3 regions of the Desulfobaculum senezii genome follow, and region 2 is predicted to be linked to each of the others. Evidence: predicted binding sites of a transcription regulator. Region 2 holds the regulator's gene; each other region holds the start of a gene.
The links. The regulator sigma-54, encoded in region 2, starts transcription at its own class of promoters, with help from an activator protein. The targets are predictions, from matches to a motif close to CTGGCACGGNNNNTGCTT.

Region 1: the regulator sigma-54 is predicted to act here: its motif matches at 3,205-3,222, upstream of ispD (2-C-methyl-D-erythritol 4-phosphate cytidylyltransferase).
Region 3: the regulator sigma-54 is predicted to act here: its motif matches at 3,012-3,029, upstream of ACYQ2T_RS17780 (glycyl radical protein).

Annotation. Positions count from the first base shown of each region.
Region 1 covers NZ_BAAHYU010000002.1:1,400,650-1,406,682, reverse strand. The annotation lists gene ACYQ2T_RS07130 (hypothetical protein) at 1-718, opposite strand, end outside; gene ACYQ2T_RS07125 (Nif3-like dinuclear metal center hexameric protein) at 1,290-2,099, shown strand; gene ACYQ2T_RS07120 (zinc ribbon domain-containing protein) at 2,190-2,921, shown strand; RNA gene rnpB (RNase P RNA component class A) at 2,961-3,322, shown strand; gene ispD (2-C-methyl-D-erythritol 4-phosphate cytidylyltransferase) at 3,406-4,605, shown strand; gene cysS (cysteine--tRNA ligase) at 4,729-6,033, shown strand, end outside.
Region 2 covers NZ_BAAHYU010000002.1:1,564,829-1,570,861, reverse strand. The annotation lists gene ACYQ2T_RS07820 (PTS sugar transporter subunit IIC) at 1-311, opposite strand, end outside; gene ACYQ2T_RS07815 (PTS sugar transporter subunit IIB) at 400-870, opposite strand; gene ACYQ2T_RS07810 (PTS sugar transporter subunit IIA) at 872-1,303, opposite strand; gene rapZ (RNase adapter RapZ) at 1,359-2,261, opposite strand; gene ACYQ2T_RS07800 (PTS sugar transporter subunit IIA) at 2,264-2,713, opposite strand; gene hpf (ribosome hibernation-promoting factor, HPF/YfiA family) at 2,710-3,267, opposite strand; gene rpoN (RNA polymerase factor sigma-54) at 3,374-4,828, opposite strand; gene lptB (LPS export ABC transporter ATP-binding protein) at 5,053-5,775, opposite strand; gene ACYQ2T_RS07780 (LptA/OstA family protein) at 5,777-6,033, opposite strand, start outside.
Region 3 covers NZ_BAAHYU010000007.1:5,042-11,074, reverse strand. The annotation lists gene ACYQ2T_RS17785 (glycyl-radical enzyme activating protein) at 1-338, opposite strand, end outside; gene ACYQ2T_RS17780 (glycyl radical protein) at 489-2,933, opposite strand; gene ACYQ2T_RS17775 (sigma-54 interaction domain-containing protein) at 3,232-4,737, shown strand; gene ACYQ2T_RS17770 (transposase family protein) at 5,111-5,575, shown strand; gene ACYQ2T_RS17765 (LTA synthase family protein) at 5,910-6,033, shown strand, end outside.

The DNA.
Region 1 (6,033 bases), 160 kb from region 2:
CCCCCGCGCCGCCCGCATCAGCAAGGGCGCGGGCTGCCGCCTCGGCGGCCTGCCGGGCCGCGTCCGCTTCGTGCGCGGCCTGCTCCTGCGCCACACGGGCCTGCACTTTGCTTGCGGCGGCCACATCGCTGGCGCGGCGGGCCTCGGCCTTGTCCTTGGTGCATGATTCCTGCGCGAGGCTGGCCGTTTCCGCCGCTGTGCGGGCCGTGGCGGCGTCGCTGGCGCTGTTGTCCGCCGCGGCAAGGGCCGAGGCATAGGCATGCTGGGTTTTGCTCAAATATTCACGCGGATTGTCATCGGACGTCACGTCCACCTTGACGCAGCGCCCAAGCTCCTCCTGAAGCTGCAGGCAAATGCGCGTGAGCTTGTCGTCGGATTTTTCAATCTCGCGCACATCAATGGCGTCGGCATTGGACCACGAGCGGTCCTGCGTGATGGGCACAAACTGGAGAATGGTCAACAACTCGCCCGCGGGCATAGGGTCGCCGCTGAGGGGATATTCCACAAGCCCTTCGCCCGCCTCGCCGTTGCCTTCAAGGGCATAATCCACGCCCCGCACCAGTTCGACCTGCTCCATAACGCCACTGCCGCTGCCCACAGGGCGGCGCAGATAGCACCGCAGGTGGTCGGCATCGTCGTAGACAAAGCCCACGGGAAACCGGCGGGCACTCCCGTTTCCCTCATAGCGGACCTTGCCGATGGTGGAATCAACACTCATGTGTCCATTGCTCCTTGTCTGGGGTTTGGCTGCACGCGTGGGACCACAGCGCCCATGCGCTTTACGGCCAGTTGTGCCATGGCAGATTTCCGGATGTATGCACATGTGCCATATGCCAAAGAAATTCTGCGAGGCCCTCCCTGCGCGTGCCCGCGCGCCAGCCCAATCCCCACGCCCGAAATCCCACACTTTCCTTGACCGCGCCCCGCCGCGTATGGCATAGACACCGTCCGCTCGGCATCCTCCGCCCGCAGCGCAGGCCACCGGAAACGCCACACAGCGTCCCCGGCCAGCTTGCGTGGGTGGTTTCTTTTTGCTATGAGATAGGGTGTTCCGATTGAAGAATCTTTCGCTTTTTGGGTGCGTTGACAAAAATACGTGCAACCGGACGCACCATGCCCCGGGAGACTGATGCCCAGCATCAACGCGCTGCATCCCGCACCGGCTCCGCCCCCCGGCCAAGCCGCGTAGGCAGGACCGAAGCGCCGCGCCCTCCCCTGGCACTATGCGATAAGCAGGTGCTTTCCTCCTGGCGAAGAGAGGGGAAGCACCTTTATTTTTGAGGGATACCATGGACATCCAGAACGTCATTGCCCGCATCGAACGCTCGGCCCCGCTTTGCGGCGCGGCCGAATGGGACAAAAGCGGCGTGCAGATTGCCGGGACAACCCGCAACATCACCAAGCTCGCCGTAACCCTCGACCCAACGCCACACGCCGTGGCCGAGGCTCTCGACTGGGGCGCGCAGTGCATCCTGACCCACCATCCCCTGTGCATGCAGCCCCGCTTTTTGGACACTCCGGGCCGTTTTTTGGACGTTGCCCGTGGGGTGCTCTCCCGCGGGGCGTGGCTCTATGCGGCGCACACTTCGCTGGATGTGCAGCCCGCTGGGCCCGCAGGATGGCTGGCTCGCGCCCTTGGCCTGACGGACCTCTCCATCATTGAGACCACCATCGCCGACGAAGCGCACCCCGCGGGTTTCGGCTTTGCCGGACGCCTGCCCCAGCCCCTTGGCTGGGACGACTTCGCCGCCACCCTTGGCGGGCTGATTGAGCGTGATTTTTTGCTGTCCATCGGTGCTGCGCCCGAGCGCGTGGAAACCGTGGCCTACTGCACAGGGTCCGGCGGCTCGCTCATTGACGCAGCGGCAGCCACCGGAGCCGACGTTTTCATCACCGGCGACATCAAGTACCATCTGGCGCTTGAATCGGATATATTCACCGTGGATGTGGGGCACTTCTCCCTTGAGGAGATTATGACCCGCATCTTTGCCGAGGAGCTTGCCCCCGATATGGAAAAGGACGGCACCACCGTCCGTTTCTTCCCGGGGGCGGAGCCGTTCTCTCTGCATACGGGCCCCTGGCCCACGCGACACAAGTGATCACAGCCCTTACGCAAGGGACTGAATACATTCACGGCAGCCGGCAGCCGGCCGCCAAAGGCAACTGCCGAGGAGGATACCCCGTTGAGCATGTACCTCAAGCAAATCGAGCAGCTCATCGTTCTGCAGAAAGTCGATGACGAGATCATCACCCTGGAAAATGAACTGGAGAGCCTGCCCAAGGAACTCGCCGCGCTCGAGGACAAGTATGAAAAGTTCAATGAGCGCCTGAACCAGGTCAAGGAAAAGACCGACATCCTTCTGCACCAGCAGCGCGTTCTTGCCGACGAGATCGAAAGCAACGAAGAAAAGATCAAGAAGAGCAAGGACAAGCTGATGATGGCCGGGAACTCACGCGAGTACCACGCCATGATGCGCGAAATGGACAACATGGAGAAGATCAACCGCACCCGCGAGGAAGAGAAAGTCGCCCTCGCCGAGGAGCTGGAACGTCAGAAAGAACTCCAGACGTCCATGGAAGAAGAAGGCGCAGAGCTGAAAAAGCAGCTGGACGAAAACAGCACCACGCTCAAAAAGCGCACCACTGCCGCCAAAAAGCGCCTGAACAAGCTGCAGAAGGACCGCGCCGCCGCGTGCGAAGTCGTCCCGCCGCGCGTGCTTGGCCGCTATGAATTCATCCGCGCCCGCATCAGCCATCCGGTCATCGTCCCCGTGGACGAGGCCGTCTGCAGCGGCTGCCACATCCTCATCCCCCCGCAGGCCTTCAACGACCTGCAAAAGGGTGAACAGATCATGAGCTGCCCCAACTGCCAGCGCTTGGTCTACTGGACGAATCACTTTACCGATCCGGACGCCGCGTAGCGTCCCGCAGTCCGGCCATGGCCGGGCGCACAATATTCGGGAGTTGGACAGGTCATCGTCGCGGCCCGCATGGGCCGGGGAGGAAAGTCCGGGCTCCGTAGGGCAGAACGCTGGATAACGTCCAGGTGGGGTGACCCATGGACAGGGCCACAGAAAGCAAACCGCCAGCACTCCGTGCTGGTAAGGGTGAAACGGTGGGGTAAGAGCCCACCAGCCGCCGTGGTGACACGGCGGGCTAGGTAACCCCCGTTCGGAGCAAGACCAAATAGGGAAGCGTTTGAGGTCGGCCCGACTGATGCTTCCGGGTAGGTTGCTGGAGGCCATGGGCAACCATGGCCCTAGAGGAATGATGACCGCCCCGCAAGGGGAGACAGAACCCGGCTTACCGTCCGACTCCCATCTCCGCAAGGACAGGCGGCGCGGAGGCGTTATCGCCTTCGCGCCCCTTTTGTATCCATCACCTTCCACCGCAAAGAAGACCGCTATGTCAGTCTGGGCCATACTTCTCGCCGCGGGACAAGGCTCCCGCCTCGCCGCATCGGGGCTTGCCACCAAGAAACAGTTCCTGCCCTATGAGGGCGCCCCGCTCTTTTGGAAAAGCGCCCGGACCATGGTCCGCGTGCCCCGCATCGCCGGATTCGTGTTCGTCTTCCCCGAGGGCGAAGCCGAGGACGGCGCGCGCACCGTCAAGGAGCTTGCCGCGCAGGACGACTTTTCCCTGCCTTGCCTCGTCGCCACAGGCGGCCCGCGGCGGCAGGATTCCGTCCACAACGGCCTCGCCATGCTCCCTAAGGACTGCACACACGTCCTCGTGCACGACTCGGCGCGCCCCTTTGCCAGTGCTCCGCTCATTGCCTCACTGCTTGCCGCCATGGACGCCGGGAACGACGCCGTCATCCCCGCCATCCCCGTTGCGGACACCATCAAGCGCGTGGGCGAAGACGGCACCATAGCCGAAACCCTGCCCCGCGCCGAACTGCGCGCCTGTCAGACCCCGCAGGCCTTTGCCTTGCCCCTGCTCCAGCGCGCGCACGACATCTGCCGCGACCAGAACCTCGCCGTCACGGACGACGCCTCCATGGTGGAAGCCATCGGTGAACGCGTCGCCACCGTTCCCGGCGAGGCAGGCAACATCAAGATTACCACTCCGGAGGACCTGCGCATGCTCACCACCAATGCGCCCGTCGCCTACCCCTGCGTGGGCTGGGGCTACGACGTACACAAATACGGCCCGGGCCGCCCGCTGAAAATTGGCGGCATCCCCATCGACGGCGACCTGCAGGTAGTAGCACACTCCGATGGCGATGTGCTGCTGCACGCCCTTGCAGACGCCCTGCTGGGCTGCCTTGGCAAAGGCGACATCGGCCAGCACTTCCCGGACAACGACCCCGCCTTTGACAACATCGAATCCGCCGTCCTCGTGGCCGAGGTTCTGGACATCGCCCACCGCGAGGCCCTGACCATCACCCACGCGGACCTGACCATCATTGCGCAGACGCCCAAGCTGTCCACCTACCGCCGCCGCATCCGCGACAATGTCGCGCAGCTGCTGCGGGTGGACCCCGCCCGCGTCAACGTGAAAGCCACAACCGAAGAAGGCCTCGGCTTTACGGGCAAGAAGCACGGCATCAAGGCCGTGGCCTGCGTCACCGGCATGCGGCAGCCGCAGAGCGCGGAAAATTAGGGCCAAAGGTCTTTGACGCCCTACTTCATTTGAGGCATGATTCCACCCCGCCCGGATAGTGTATCCTGCCGGGGTTTTACCAACATTATCAATCCGTTTGAGGACAAAACTGGAGTACGGCCAATGCAGCTCTACAACACAATGACACGTCGTAAAGAGGAATTCACACCGCTCAGGGACAACGATGTCCGCATGTACGCTTGTGGCATCACCGCCTACGACTACTGTCATATTGGCCATGCTCGTTCCGCCGTTGTTTTCGACGTTCTGGTTCGTTACCTGCGCCACCTTGGCTACAATGTCACCTTCGCCCGCAACTTCACGGACGTGGATGACAAGATTATCAACCGTGCCAACGAAAACGGCGAGGATCCCTCCGCACTGGCGCAGCGCTTTATCGAGGCGTTCCATGAGGACATGGACAAGCTGAACGTGCTGCGTGCGGACCTTGAACCCCGCGCAACGGAACACATCGGCGAGATGATCGCCCTGACGGAAAAGCTCATAAACGACGGCCACGCCTACGCCACCGAATCGGGCGACGTGTACTTCCGCGTCCGCTCCTTTGACGGCTACGGCAAGCTCTCGGGCCGCGACATTGACGAAATGCGCTCCGGCTCCCGCATCCAGCCCGGAGACGAAAAGGAAGACCCGCTGGACTTTGCCCTGTGGAAGGCCGCCAAGCCCGGCGAGCCGGAATGGGAAAGCCCGTGGGGCGGTGGCCGCCCCGGCTGGCACCTTGAGTGCTCCGCCATGAGCGACAAGCACCTTGCCCTGCCCTTCGACATCCACGGCGGCGGGCAGGACCTCATCTTCCCCCATCACGAAAACGAAATCGCCCAGTCCGAGGCCGCCACGCAGACCGAGATGGCGCGCTTCTGGGTGCATAACGGCTTCGTTCAGGTGGACTCCGAAAAGATGTCCAAGTCTCTTGGCAACTTTTCCACCATCCGCGACATTCTCGAAAGCTACCACCCCGAGACCCTGCGCTACTTCCTGCTGACCAAGCACTACAGAAGCCCCATCGACTTCACCCCGGACAACATGCTTGAAGCGGAAAAGAACCTCCGCCGCATCTACACCACCCGCCGCGACATCCAGACCGCTCTGGAGCGCAGCAAGTGGAGCGGGGCAGAACTGCCCGCCGAGTTGACCGAGGAACTCAGCACCCTTGAAGCCGAGTGGAACAAGTCCATGAACGACGATATGAACACCGCCGGCGCCCTTGGCCACGTGTTCGGCCTCATCCGCCTTGTTGGCCGCGTTGCGGAAAACAAGAGCTGGCGCAAGAGCGAAGGGGCCAAGGCTCTGTGGACGCGCGCCCTGTACCTGCTGGCCTCGTGGGGCACCGCGCTTGGCGTGTTCAATCAGGACCCCGAAACCTTCCTGCGTGAACTGCGCGAGGTAAAGGTCCGCCGCTACGGCATC
Region 2 (6,033 bases):
TGCGCCTGCAAGCTATTGTAGGAGGCGTTCTGGAAGTTCCTGTGCAGGTACTCCACCCGCGCCGCTATCCACCCAAGGGGCAAGCTGAAGAGCAATGGGAACACCACCTCGGCGGGCGTGGTGAAGCCAAAAAAGTGCACCAAAGTGAGCGCGGCAAGGTTCGCCGCCGCGGCATTGGGAGGTATAAACGTCCCTGCGGGGATGAGGTCGAGCCAGAACAGCTCAAAAAATGCGGAAACACTGAGGGCGAGGGTCATATCGCCGGTGACAAGCCCCCAGATGAGGCCCTGCACCATGGGGCGTTCAATGATGCCGACAGTGACGGCAAAACGCCCGAGAGAGCTCAGGGCAAAAAAAAACCGACCGCCACAACCGTGGCAATGCTCGCAAGCGGAGTTCCTACCATGTTCGTCTCACATGCACGGGTTCCGTCGGCACGCAGCGGAAGTCGAGTTCCACGCCGGTGGACGAGAAATAGCCAAGACAGTCGTTGTCTTCCTCGGAGAGGGAAACGTGGGCACACAGTTGCTGTTTGCCCGGTCCGTAGTGCAGGTTGCCAAGGTTGAGCACCCCAAAGCCGAGGCCATCTTCATGGGCGCGGCGGGCGTCCTCGCACGAGGCGAAGAGGACCAACACATCGGGGTCCGGGTCCGGCCCGAACTTGGCATGCATAAACGCGGCGAGCCCCGCCACGTCCACAAAACACTTCTCCACCCCGTGTGGGATGGCAAGCCCCATAATTTCCTGCCGCAATGGGTCGTGGGCCACGTCGTCATTCGCCACGACAATCCAGCGCGACTTGGTGAAGGGGAGCCACGTTTCGATAATCTGACCATGGATCAGTCTGTTGTCCACGCGCACCCAATACATCTTAGCCTTCCGCGACTTTGCGCCGCAGAATTTCGCCTGCGACGACAATACCCTGACAGCCGGCGCTTGCGGCTTCGCTGGCAAGGCTTTTCAGTTTCATGGATCGGGTACCAAGCACTTTGAGCAGCATGGGCAGATTCACGCCGGTGATGACCTCCAGCGGCCCGGAGCCCATAAGGGACAGGCTGAGGTTGGTGGGAGTGCCACCAAACATGTCGGTCAGCATCAGTACGCCGGCGCCTGCATCGACGCGCTCCACGGCTTCGCGCAGGTTCTGGAGAATTTCGTCCATCTCCTGATCCACGCCCACACCGATGGCTTCGCAGTATTCCTGCTCGCCAAGGATGACCTCGGCGGCATTCAGCAAATGCTCGCCGTACTCCGCGTGGGTGACGATGACCACACCGACTGTCTTGGTTGTCTTTTCGCTCATGATACCCGCTAGCGCGCCACTTACGGCGCGAATGGAATTTCGTCCTTCACCCGCCTCATTCGAGGTCGAGATGCCTGTGCTCAAGAAATACGGAATACTCTGCCTGACGCAGAGAGTCAAAGACGGCTTCGGCCACGGCGACGGACCTGTGCCTGCCGCCGGTGCACCCAATGGCAACCGTCAGCCTGTACCGCCCTTCCCGCGCGTAGCACGGCAGGACATAGTGCAGGAAATCAAGCTGTTTCTCAAGATATTCCCCGCCCTCTGGCGAGCGCAGGACAAAATCGGAAACCGCCTTGTCACGGCCCGTGAGGCTCCGCAGGGACTTTTCAAAATACGGATTCGGCAAAAAGCGCAGGTCAAAGACAAGGTCCGCGTCCGTTGGCACCCCGTGCTTAAAGCCAAAGGTCACCAAATACACGTGCAGGCCATAGCATTTGTCCTGCAGGAAATTCCATTTCTCCTGCAACGTGCGGCGCAGGTCGTGGATGGAATAATCCGAGGTGTCGATGACAAGCTCGGCCAAATCGCGCACCGGGGCGAGCAGGCGGCGCTCCTCCACAAGGGCGCGGTCCAGCCCAACGCCCTGCTCCAGCGGATGCGGACGGCGGGTGGCCGCATACCTGCGGCGCAGGACATTCTCTCCCGCCTCAATGAACACCACGCGCGGCTCCACGCCGCTTTCGGCAAGGATACCCCGTGTCTGTTCCCATTTGGCAGTAAAGTCCGAGTGACGCACGTCCAGCCCAAGGGTCAATCCTCGGTGGTACACTTCTTTCTGACGGCGAAACAGGTCCACGAATTCGGGGATGACATCCGGGGGCAACCCGTCCACGGAGACGAAGCCAAGGTCCTCAAAAACCTTCAGGGCAGTGGATTTGCCCGCTCCGGAAAGACCAGAGAGGATAATGACGGGAAAATCCGGCTCGGTGGCCGCTCCCGGCACGACAGGTTCCATGCTTAGGCTCCCTTGATAAGGCGGACCAGTTCGTCCTTATCGCCAGCCTCCAAGAAGGCCGTGCGGAACTTCTCATCCTTAAGGGTACGGGAGATGTGGGCAAGGATGCGCAGGTGCATCCCGGCCACCTTTTCCGGCGCAAGCACAAGGAAGAAGATGTGGCAGGGCTTAAAATCCAGCGCATCAAAGTCAACGCCCTCGCGGCTTCTGGCGGCAACGACGACGATGTCGTCCAGCCCCTCCAGCTTGCCGTGGGGGATGGCGATGCCGTCGCCGATTCCAGTGGTGCCGAGGGATTCCCGTTCCAGCAGGACGTCCTTGGCCTGTTCAGGGTCAATGCCCTGCACATGCTGCGCAGCCCCGGCCACAAGTTCGGCCAGAACCGAAGACTTGGTTCTGGCCGAAAGTTCAGGGAATATCAAATCGCTATCGACAAAATCTCCGAGCTTCATTCGTACATCCCGGGATCAATGAGGCCGTACTCGCCGGTCTTGCGGCGGTAGATGACATTGACCCGTTCGGTTTCAGCGTTGCGGAACACGAGGAAATCATACTTGAAGGTGTCCAGCTGCATGGCGGCCTCGTCGGCCATCATGGGCTTGGGCGTGTAGGTGTCGGCCTGCACGATGACAGGGCCGGATGCGGCGTCCATGTCCTCGGCGTCGAATCCGCCAAGGGCGGCGACGTCCTCCTGGCGCACGGTATCGCGCGCGCGGCGGCGGTCCTTGTCCTTTTCACGCATCTTGCGGACCTGTGCGGACATCTTGTCCAGCACAAGGTCGATGGAGGAGTACATGTCTTCCGATTCCTCAACGGCGGACATGTTCATATTGTCCCCGGCAAGCGAGACCTCCGCGATGTGGCGAAACTTCTCCACACTCAGGTTGATCTGCAACTCGGCATTGCCGGTATCGGCGTACTTGATCAGCTTTTCAAAGCGCTTGCGGGCATACTGCTTGAGATGGTCCGAAGGCTCGAAATTCTTAAAGGTCAAGCTGATGTTCATCGACGATCCTCCTTAACTGCTGGGGTTGGATCGAATACTCACCATAGAGGAAAGTGTACTTGCATTCAGCCTGAAAATAAAGGGTGTTGTCGCCGCTCCGCCCCTCCTAAAAGACCTGCTTGCGTTTGGAGGAGGACGGTATGCCGAGGGAGCTGCGATATTTGGCAACAGTTCGCCGTGCGATGTTGACCTGAAGCCGCCCTTTGAGGATCTCGGCGATTTTCTCGTCCGAAAGAGGCTTTTTGGTATCTTCCTTTCCGATGAGTTCCTTGATGTGTGCCTTCACGCTCTCGGAGCCGACCTGCGATCCGTCGTCCATACCGAGGGCGCTGTTGAAGAAAAATTTCAGCTCGAACACGCCATGGGGCGTGGACACATACTTGCTGGTGGTAATGCGGCTGATGGTGGATTCGTGCATCTCGATGTCATCGGCCACATCCTTGAGGATAAGGGGCTTCAGACGGGTCACGCCATGCTCAAAGAACCCACGCTGGAAGCGCACAAGACTCTCCATAACCTTATAGAGGGTCCGCTGGCGCTGGTACAGGCTTTTCATCAGCCACTGGGCGGAACGCAGGCGCTCGTGCAGGTATTCCTTCTCCGGCGCGCCGCGCCCATCCTTCACGGAATCAAGATAGAAATCATTGACCGTCAGCTGCGGCAAACCGTCGTCATTGAGCACGATGACGAAGTCATCCTCGTACTTGTAGACGTGCACATCCGGGCTGACGTACTGCGCCTCGCCACTGCCAAAGGCAGCACCGGGCATGGGGTCGAGGGTTTGCAGAAAGTCGAGGTATTCCTTGAGGCCTTCAAGGGTGAGGCGGAACTTGCGCGCCAGCGGCTTGTAGCGGCGCTTTTCAAGGTCCTCCAGGTGGTCGCTGACGAGGGAGTGCAGGATGGGGTCGTCGTAGCCGTTGACCTCCAGCTGCACAAGCAGACACTCGCGCGGGTCGCGGGCGGCAACGCCCACGGGGTCCATGCGCTGGACGCGGTGCAGCGTTTCCTCCACGGCGTCCACGGAGCACTTGGCTTCCTCGGCGATTTCCTCAACGGTGCTTTGCAGGTAGCCCTGCGAGCCAAGGTTGCCAAGGATGACCTCTGCGATGTTCACCTGCTCCGGCGTCATGTCCGAGAGGCGGATCTGCCATTCCAGATGCCCTTCCAGCGATGGCTTGGACGAAAGGCGGGCCTCAAAGGACAAGCCCTCCTCCGGGATTTCCGCTTCACGCGCCGAGGACTGCCGCCCCGTGGAAGAGAACTCCCCGAGGTAGTTTTCCCAATCCGCGCCCTGCATCGCGTCCTGATCGCCAACGCCATCGGCCATGGCTTCGCCGTTATCTACGGCTTCTGCCGACCGGGCGTCCTGCTCGGCCTCGGCCTTCTCCTGCGACGGCTCGACGGCGGCCTCCTCCAGAAGGGGATTCTCGAGGAGTTCCTGCTGGACCATGTCCACCAACTCCACGCGGGAGAGCTGCAGCAGCTTGATGGCCTGCTGCAACTGCGGTGTCATGACCAGTTGCTGAGAGAGCTTGAGTTGTTGTCGTAGTTCAAGTGCCATGTTGGCTTATGTCTTCTTGCGAAATGTTGGCGTTGCAGATTCCGTATCAGGCTGCCCCGTCAAAGGGGGCGGAAGTGCGACAGTGCCTACGGCATCTAAAAAAAATGGTGCTTGTGCGGACTTCGTTACCGACCGCACAAGCACCATGCCACATTCACAACAAGCTTGCAACCAAGACTGGCAAGGTTCTTGAATATAGGGATTTATATAGAATTTCCGGAAGGTTACAGGCAGAACGTCTCGCCAAGGTAGACCCGGCGAGCCTTAGGATCGGCACAAATTTCTTCCGGAGTGCCGCTCAGGATGATGCGGCCTTCGTAGACAAGGTAGGCCCTGTCGCAAATACGCAGGGTTTCGCGGACGTTATGGTCGGAAATGAGCACGCCAATGCCCTTCTCTTTCAGCCCGCGTACAATTCCTTGTATGTCATCCACGGCGATGGGGTCAATCCCCGCAAAAGGCTCATCCAGCAGCATGAATTTCGGATTCAGAATAAGCGCGCGGGCGATCTCGAGCCGCCTGCGCTCACCGCCGGAGAGGTGCATGGCCTTCTGGTCCGCAAGGCGCGTGATGCCAAGCTCGTCCAGCAGCTGGTCCGCGCGCCGCTTCTGCTCTGCGCTGTCCAGCCCGCTCTGCTCCAGAATAATCTCCAGATTCTGCCGCACGGACAGCTTTTTGAAGATGGAGCTTTCCTGCGGCAGATAGCTCATGCCGAGGCGGGCGCGCTCGTGCAGGGGCAGCATGGTGATGGCCTCGTCGTCAAGGTGCACTGCGCCGCCGTTGGGCTTGATGATGCCCGCCAGCATGTAGAACGTGGTGGTCTTGCCCGCGCCATTAGGGCCAAGCAGACCAACAACCTCGCCCTGCGCCACATTGACGGCGATATCCTGCACAACCTTGCGCTGCCCATAGATCTTGCACAGATCATTGGCTGAAAGGACACTCATGCTACTTGCCGCCCCCGTCAGCCGGGGTGAAGAAGATGGCTTCCACGGGTGCGTCGCCGCTTTCCACTTCGCTACGGTTATCCTTGAGCCACAGGCGGATAATCTTGCCGGCGATGCTATTTTCGCCATCCTTGAGCACGGGCTTGCCGGTGAGGGTCAGCAGACCATCTTCGGCGGTGTACACAGCCTTGCGGCAGGTGCCGGTCTTGCCCTCGCGCTTCAGGCGTACGTTGCCGGTGGCGACAATTTTCCGGATGG
Region 3 (6,033 bases), on a different contig from region 2:
TCCATGACCTGCTCGACGCTCATCTCCTCGCCGGACATGACGCGCGCCTTGGACGGACAGCTGGACACACAAGCTCCGCAATGGGTGCAGACGTTCATATCGCGGCCAAACACGCCGTCCTTTTCGATGACAGCGCCGTGCTGGCAAGCGTCCTTGCAGGCTCCGCAGTGGGTGCACAGGTTCTCAAACACCAGCATCTGCGGCGACGTGCGCTGCGACTCAGGATTGCTGCACCATTTACAGCGCAGCGGGCAGCCCTTCAAAAACACCGTGGTCCGAAGCCCCGGGCCGTCCTGCACTGACATTCGCTGAATATTGTAAATAATTCCCTGACTCATCATCGTCTCCGCAGATGCGTTATGAAAAAGGAGCGCCCCCGGGTCTCTATCCCACCCCCGGGGGCGCATATGAGGAAGCAGTGGAAACGCGGGCGGGATCCCCACCTCGGTGCGAGAGTCTTCCCCCCGCCCGCGCTTCCGGTTCCGGTACTAGGATGCGTACTCGGTACGTTTGATGATCTCGTTCTGCACGCCCTTGTCGAGGCGTGTGAAGTAGGCGCTAAAGCCTGCCACACGAACAACGAGGTCGGAGTAGTCCTGCGGGTTCTCCTGCGCGTCCTTGAGGGTTTCGGAGCTGACGCAGTTGAACTGGATGTGCGATCCACCGTAGTCGCAGTAGGTCTTGATCAGGGACACGAGCGTCCTCATGCCGTGCGGACCTTCGATGATGGAGGGCGAGAACTTCACGTTGAAGTGGTTCGCGCCGTAACGCACGGTGTCGATGGCTTCCGCGCCGGACTTGATGAGGGCGGTGATGCCTTCATGGTCGGTGCCGGGCATAGCGGAGACACTGCCGTCCGTCAGTGCCACGCCGGACTTGCGGCCCGTGGGCAATGCGCCCATGAGGGAGCCAAAGTAGTTGTGGTAGGACAGGGAATACGCGTCCAGCGGGGTGCGGTGGCCGAAGCAGTCCGGGCCCTGCGAATGGTGGATTTCGTCCACATCGCGGTAGAACTGCTGGACCACGCTTTCCACCTCGGGCACATCGTTGCCGTGCTTGGGCGCCTCGAAGCACATCTTCTGGATGTCCTCGTAGCCGACGAAGTTGGCTTCCAGAGCCTCCAGCAGCTGCTGCATGGTCAGCTGCTTGGTGTCGAACACCAGATGCTTGATGGCCAGCAGGGCGTTGGCAGCGTCGATGCCCGCGGTCATGATGGGGTTCACCTGAGAGTAAGTGCAGCCGCCGGCTTCCTCGCACACGCCGTTCTCAATGCAGCCATCGTACATGGCGGAGCGGAAGATGCTAGGCACAACCTGCACACGCGCCATCTGGCTGAGATCGGAGTGCTTGCGGGAGATGTTGAACAGGTGATCCAACTGCTTCTTGGTGGCTTCGTACACGTCGTCGAAGGTCTCGAAGGTCAGGGGATCGCCGGACTCGACGCCAACCTTCTTCTTGGTGACGGGGCACTTGCCGTTGTGGAGCATCAGTTCCACAACCTTGGCGAGGCAGGGCTGGTCTTCCTGAGCGATGAAGCTGCCCTTGCCGCACACGCCGGTGGACACGCAGCCGAAGTTGCCGCAATTGCGGGCGTCCTCAAGGGTAATGCCGTTTTCGTACTGGGAGAAGCGGGCAAGGTTACGCTGGACGACGACGTCGTTGTTGAGAATCTGCGGCTGGCCGGAACCACCACGGATGCACTCAACAACCTTCTTCATGTAGGAGTCCTTGAGCTTGGGATGGAAGAGCAGCGTCAGCGTGGGCTGGATGTTCTTCATCTGAATCTGGGTATCCAGAAGCAGTTCCTCCAGCTCGGTGCTGGCGTCGTTGCCGTTGGCGTCCACGCCGCCGATGGTGATGCTCTGGCCGGTGTGGCCGGACAGGGTCAGCGCGTAGGAGTTACCCTGGTACTCAGCCAGCTCAAGGTGCTTGATCCACTGGAACTTCAGGAGCGTAAGCACCTGTTCCTTGGTGAGGCGGCCTTCCTCGATGTCCTTCTTGTAGAAGGGGTACATGTACTGGCCATAGCGGCCCGGAGAGGTGGCGCAGGCCATCTGCTCAATCTCGATGGCGAGGTGCGTGAACCAGAAGGACTGGATGGCTTCGCGGAAGTTGCGCGCCGGGTACTCGGGCACGCGGCGGCAGATTTCAGCGATTTCCAGCAGCTCAGCCTTGGCCTTGGGGTCGCTCTCGTCCTCGGCGGTCTTCTCGGCGAGGTCGGCGTAGCGGTGAGCGTGCTTGATGCAAGCTTCGAGGGCCACGATCATGGAGCGGTAGAGATCGTGCTTTTCCTTGTTCTCCAAGGTGGTGGGGCAGTTCTCGAAGCGGGAGCGGATGTCGTCGATGAGCCAGCGCAGGCCCTTGTTGAGCACCATGGGATAATCGGCAATGCCGGAGCCGCTGGCGACGCTGACGTTCTCGTAGTACATGCCGGCCTTGGCAAACGGCTTGGGATTGATGCCGTACTTTTCCTTGAACATCTTGTTGTTCAGGTCGATGCAGGTACGGCCCTTCCAGCGCTTGTAGGTCTTTTCCAGAAGTTCCTGCGTCTCGGCGGGGATTTTCATCTCGCCAAGGGAGGCCATCTTGGCCATCTGCATTTCTTCCTTAATCCAGGCAACGTTCCACTCGGGGTAGGCGTACACGCCGGCGCGGACGCCGGTGAGGGTACCCACGATGGGGTTGCCGTCCAGGAAGATGTTCTTCTTGGTCAGCACGCGCTCGAACAGCTTGGCGCGAATGTAGTAGGTGGATTCACCACGGAACTCTTCGTACACCTCGTTCAGGAACTGCAGGCGTTCGGGGTCCATGACCTGGGGGGCGGTCATCAAAAAGTCTTTGAGTTCCTTCACGCGGCTGTCGGCCGTATCCCAATTGATGCCGTATCCCGCGGCAGCGGTTTCGGCAGGCTTATCACACGTACACGTCGTCATTTCCGTCTCCTGTTGCTGTAAAGATTATCCCTGAGGTGATGATCCTTGCGGAGCTTTCTTGCTTGTTCGATTTGGAACTTGCACGGGGTGTGCCAGAGGGCACAAGCGGTGACGATGTGCACTTAACCAACTGTCTTCACAGGATATTTTACATTTTGCAGGCTTTACTTTTTGGGTGAAAAAAGTTTTTAATTCGAAAAAATTCTTTCTTTTAGCAAACAATTCTTTCATTGTGCTAGGGCCAAAAGGGTGGCAAAAGCCCTCCCCACCCACAAATGCAGCAATGAGGTTGTGAAAAATGAACGTTGACCCACTCGCCTTTGCCAATGTGTCCCGCAGGGACGTCCTGACTTCCGCCATGCGCACCATTTGGGAGAATCTTGGCTTTGGTGTGGCCGTGGTGAACGCGGACGGCATCTGTGAATACATGAACACCATCCAGCGCCGCGTGGACGGGTTCAGCCGCATCCATGTCGAAGGGCAACACATCACCAGCCTCTACCTGCCCTACGAGCTCTCGCGCATTCCCACTATGGAATGCCTTGAAGACGGCAAGCCCCTGCTCAAAAAGTCCTATTACTACAAGACCACCAACAACTATTTGGCCAGCACGGTATCGGACTTTATTCCACTCTTCCGGCGGGGGAAGAAGGACGGGGTCATTGCTTTCACGCTGTGGACAGGCACCACATCCGTCGCCGACAGAGCGCGGGGGTGTGCTGGTTCGGCGCGCAGCTCCGGGAAGAATACCGACTGCTATACCTTTGACTGTCTGGTGGGTGATGATCCGGCGCTGCGCGAAGTGCTGGACGAAGCCCGCACCGCCGCGGCCACGCCCTCGCCAGTGATGATTTGGGGCGAGAGCGGCACGGGTAAGGAAGTGTTCGCGCAGGCCATCCACTCGGAAAGCGATCGGCGCAGCAAGTCCCTTGTGCCGGTGAACTGCGCGGCTATTCCGGAGAATCTGCTGGAGGGCATCCTCTTTGGTACGGCCAAAGGCGCGTACACCGACGCCCCGGACAAGCCCGGCTTGTTCGAGGAAGCCGATGGTGGCACCCTGCTCCTTGACGAACTCAACTCCATGCCCCTTGGCCTGCAAGCCAAACTCCTGCGCGTGCTGCAGGAGAAACGCGTCCGCCGCCTTGGCTCGCATTCGGAAATTCCCGTGGACGTGCGCGTCATCAGCATCCTGAACGAGGACCCGTTCACCGCCATTCAAAATGGCCTCCTGCGGCGCGACCTGTTCTACCGCCTTGCCGTCGTGGGCATTGCCGTACCGCCCTTGCGCGAGCGCAAAAGCGACATCCAGCTTTTGGCGCGAACCTTTATTGGGCGCTCCAGCCTGCCGGCATCTGGCAAACCCGTTGTTCTGTCCGACGACGTCCTGCACATGCTGCAGGACTACGACTGGCCGGGGAATATCCGCGAACTGCTCCATGTCATTGAGGGCAGCCTTGCCCTACTTGGTGAGCGCCCCGCCATTGAACGCGACTGTCTGCCCCGACACTTCCGCGATGCCTACCGCACCGGCGTCTCCCTAGGCGGCCCCAGTCTCGGCGGGGCCCAGCAGCCCCAGCCGGCCCCGGCTCCTGAGCCGGAACCCGCCTTCTTCGACTACAGCACCGTAAAGAAAAGTAGCGTCATCCCGCTAAAGGCCTGCGTGCAGGAGTACGAAACCCAGTGCATCCGTAACGTCCTGCGCCTCACCGGCGGCAACGTAGCCAAAGCCGCGCGCATTTTCCAAATCACTGGTGCCGGCCTGCGCTACAAGATGCGCCAGTTGGGCATTGAGGATGAGGACTAGAGGTTGAGAAGTGGACTCAGAAAACTGGACCAGCCGCTAAGGTGGTCATAAGCTGTCGCGAGGAGGCAGTTCATGTCCAAAAAGAGAAGAAGGTTCAGCTCCGAGTTCAAGGCTCGGGTCGCGCTTGATACGTTGGCCGGGGAACTCTTTCTGAGTTGTCCACCAAGTATTGAGTTCACCCCAATCAAATTTCCCAACGGAAAAGGTAAGCCAAAGAAGGAGTGGTCTCATCATTCTCTGGCAAGGTCCAAAATGATCAGCAGAGCTATGAAACTCAGATTAAAGAATTACATGCCAAAATCGGCCAGCTGCCGGTGGAGAAGGATTTTTCGCAACAAGCCTTCGCCAAAATCTGAGCTGCGAACAAAGGCGTATGCTGGTCGAAAAGGACCATCCAGCGCTCAGTATTCGACGGCAGTGCGAGTTGCTGCATTTGAATCGGTCGACGTTTTACTACCAACCTGTGGGCGAATCGCCATTCAACCTTAGGTTGATGCGCCGTATTGATGAGTTGTTCATGGAAATGTCATTCTTGGGGAGCCGGCAGATGCGAAAGATGGGCCTGATGGCCGTCATGGATTGGTATAGTCGGGCCGTGCTGTCATGGCGCCTGTCAAACACCATGGATGCCGAATTTTACGCATCCGCTCTGGAAGAGGCCATGAGCAGATACGCGTGCCAGAAATCTCTACTTTTTGCTGGGGCTAATATACGGGAGGGTTACACTATGATTTCACCCGGACACTCCGCGATGCTTGTGTCTATATATATCCATGGCAGAGGCCGCTGGATGGACAACGTCATGATCGAAAGGCTGTGGCGTTATCTGCAAGCTTAAGCACGCTCAAACGCTGGCGGGCGACTTTCACTGTAGCTTTCATGGGGCCTCCATCGTGAGACTGTACCCCAAAATCTGTCTGAGGACTAACCTAGTAGGTCACCTGTTTTGCCGCCAAATGGTCCGAACAAACCGGACCACTTCTACATATTCAATCCGCCCAACTTGCATGTAAAGTCCCCTCTCAAATTTGGACTTTACACCCCTATGTCCTTCAATTATCACCCTATAATGTATTAAGGCAGGGATAAGATTGGACCTTCCACATACTTTGTAATTTGGCAACCTGCATAGAGGTCTATACTTCACAGACCTTTTCCACCTTGGAGTATCTATGAGACTGTTATCACAGAAACGCAATAAAAAATATATTTTTTATATGTTGGCCATAACTATTATTTGGTGGCTCGAAGTTGCATTCGTCCAAGAATACACACTAGAACCTAGGTTCGTCAGAT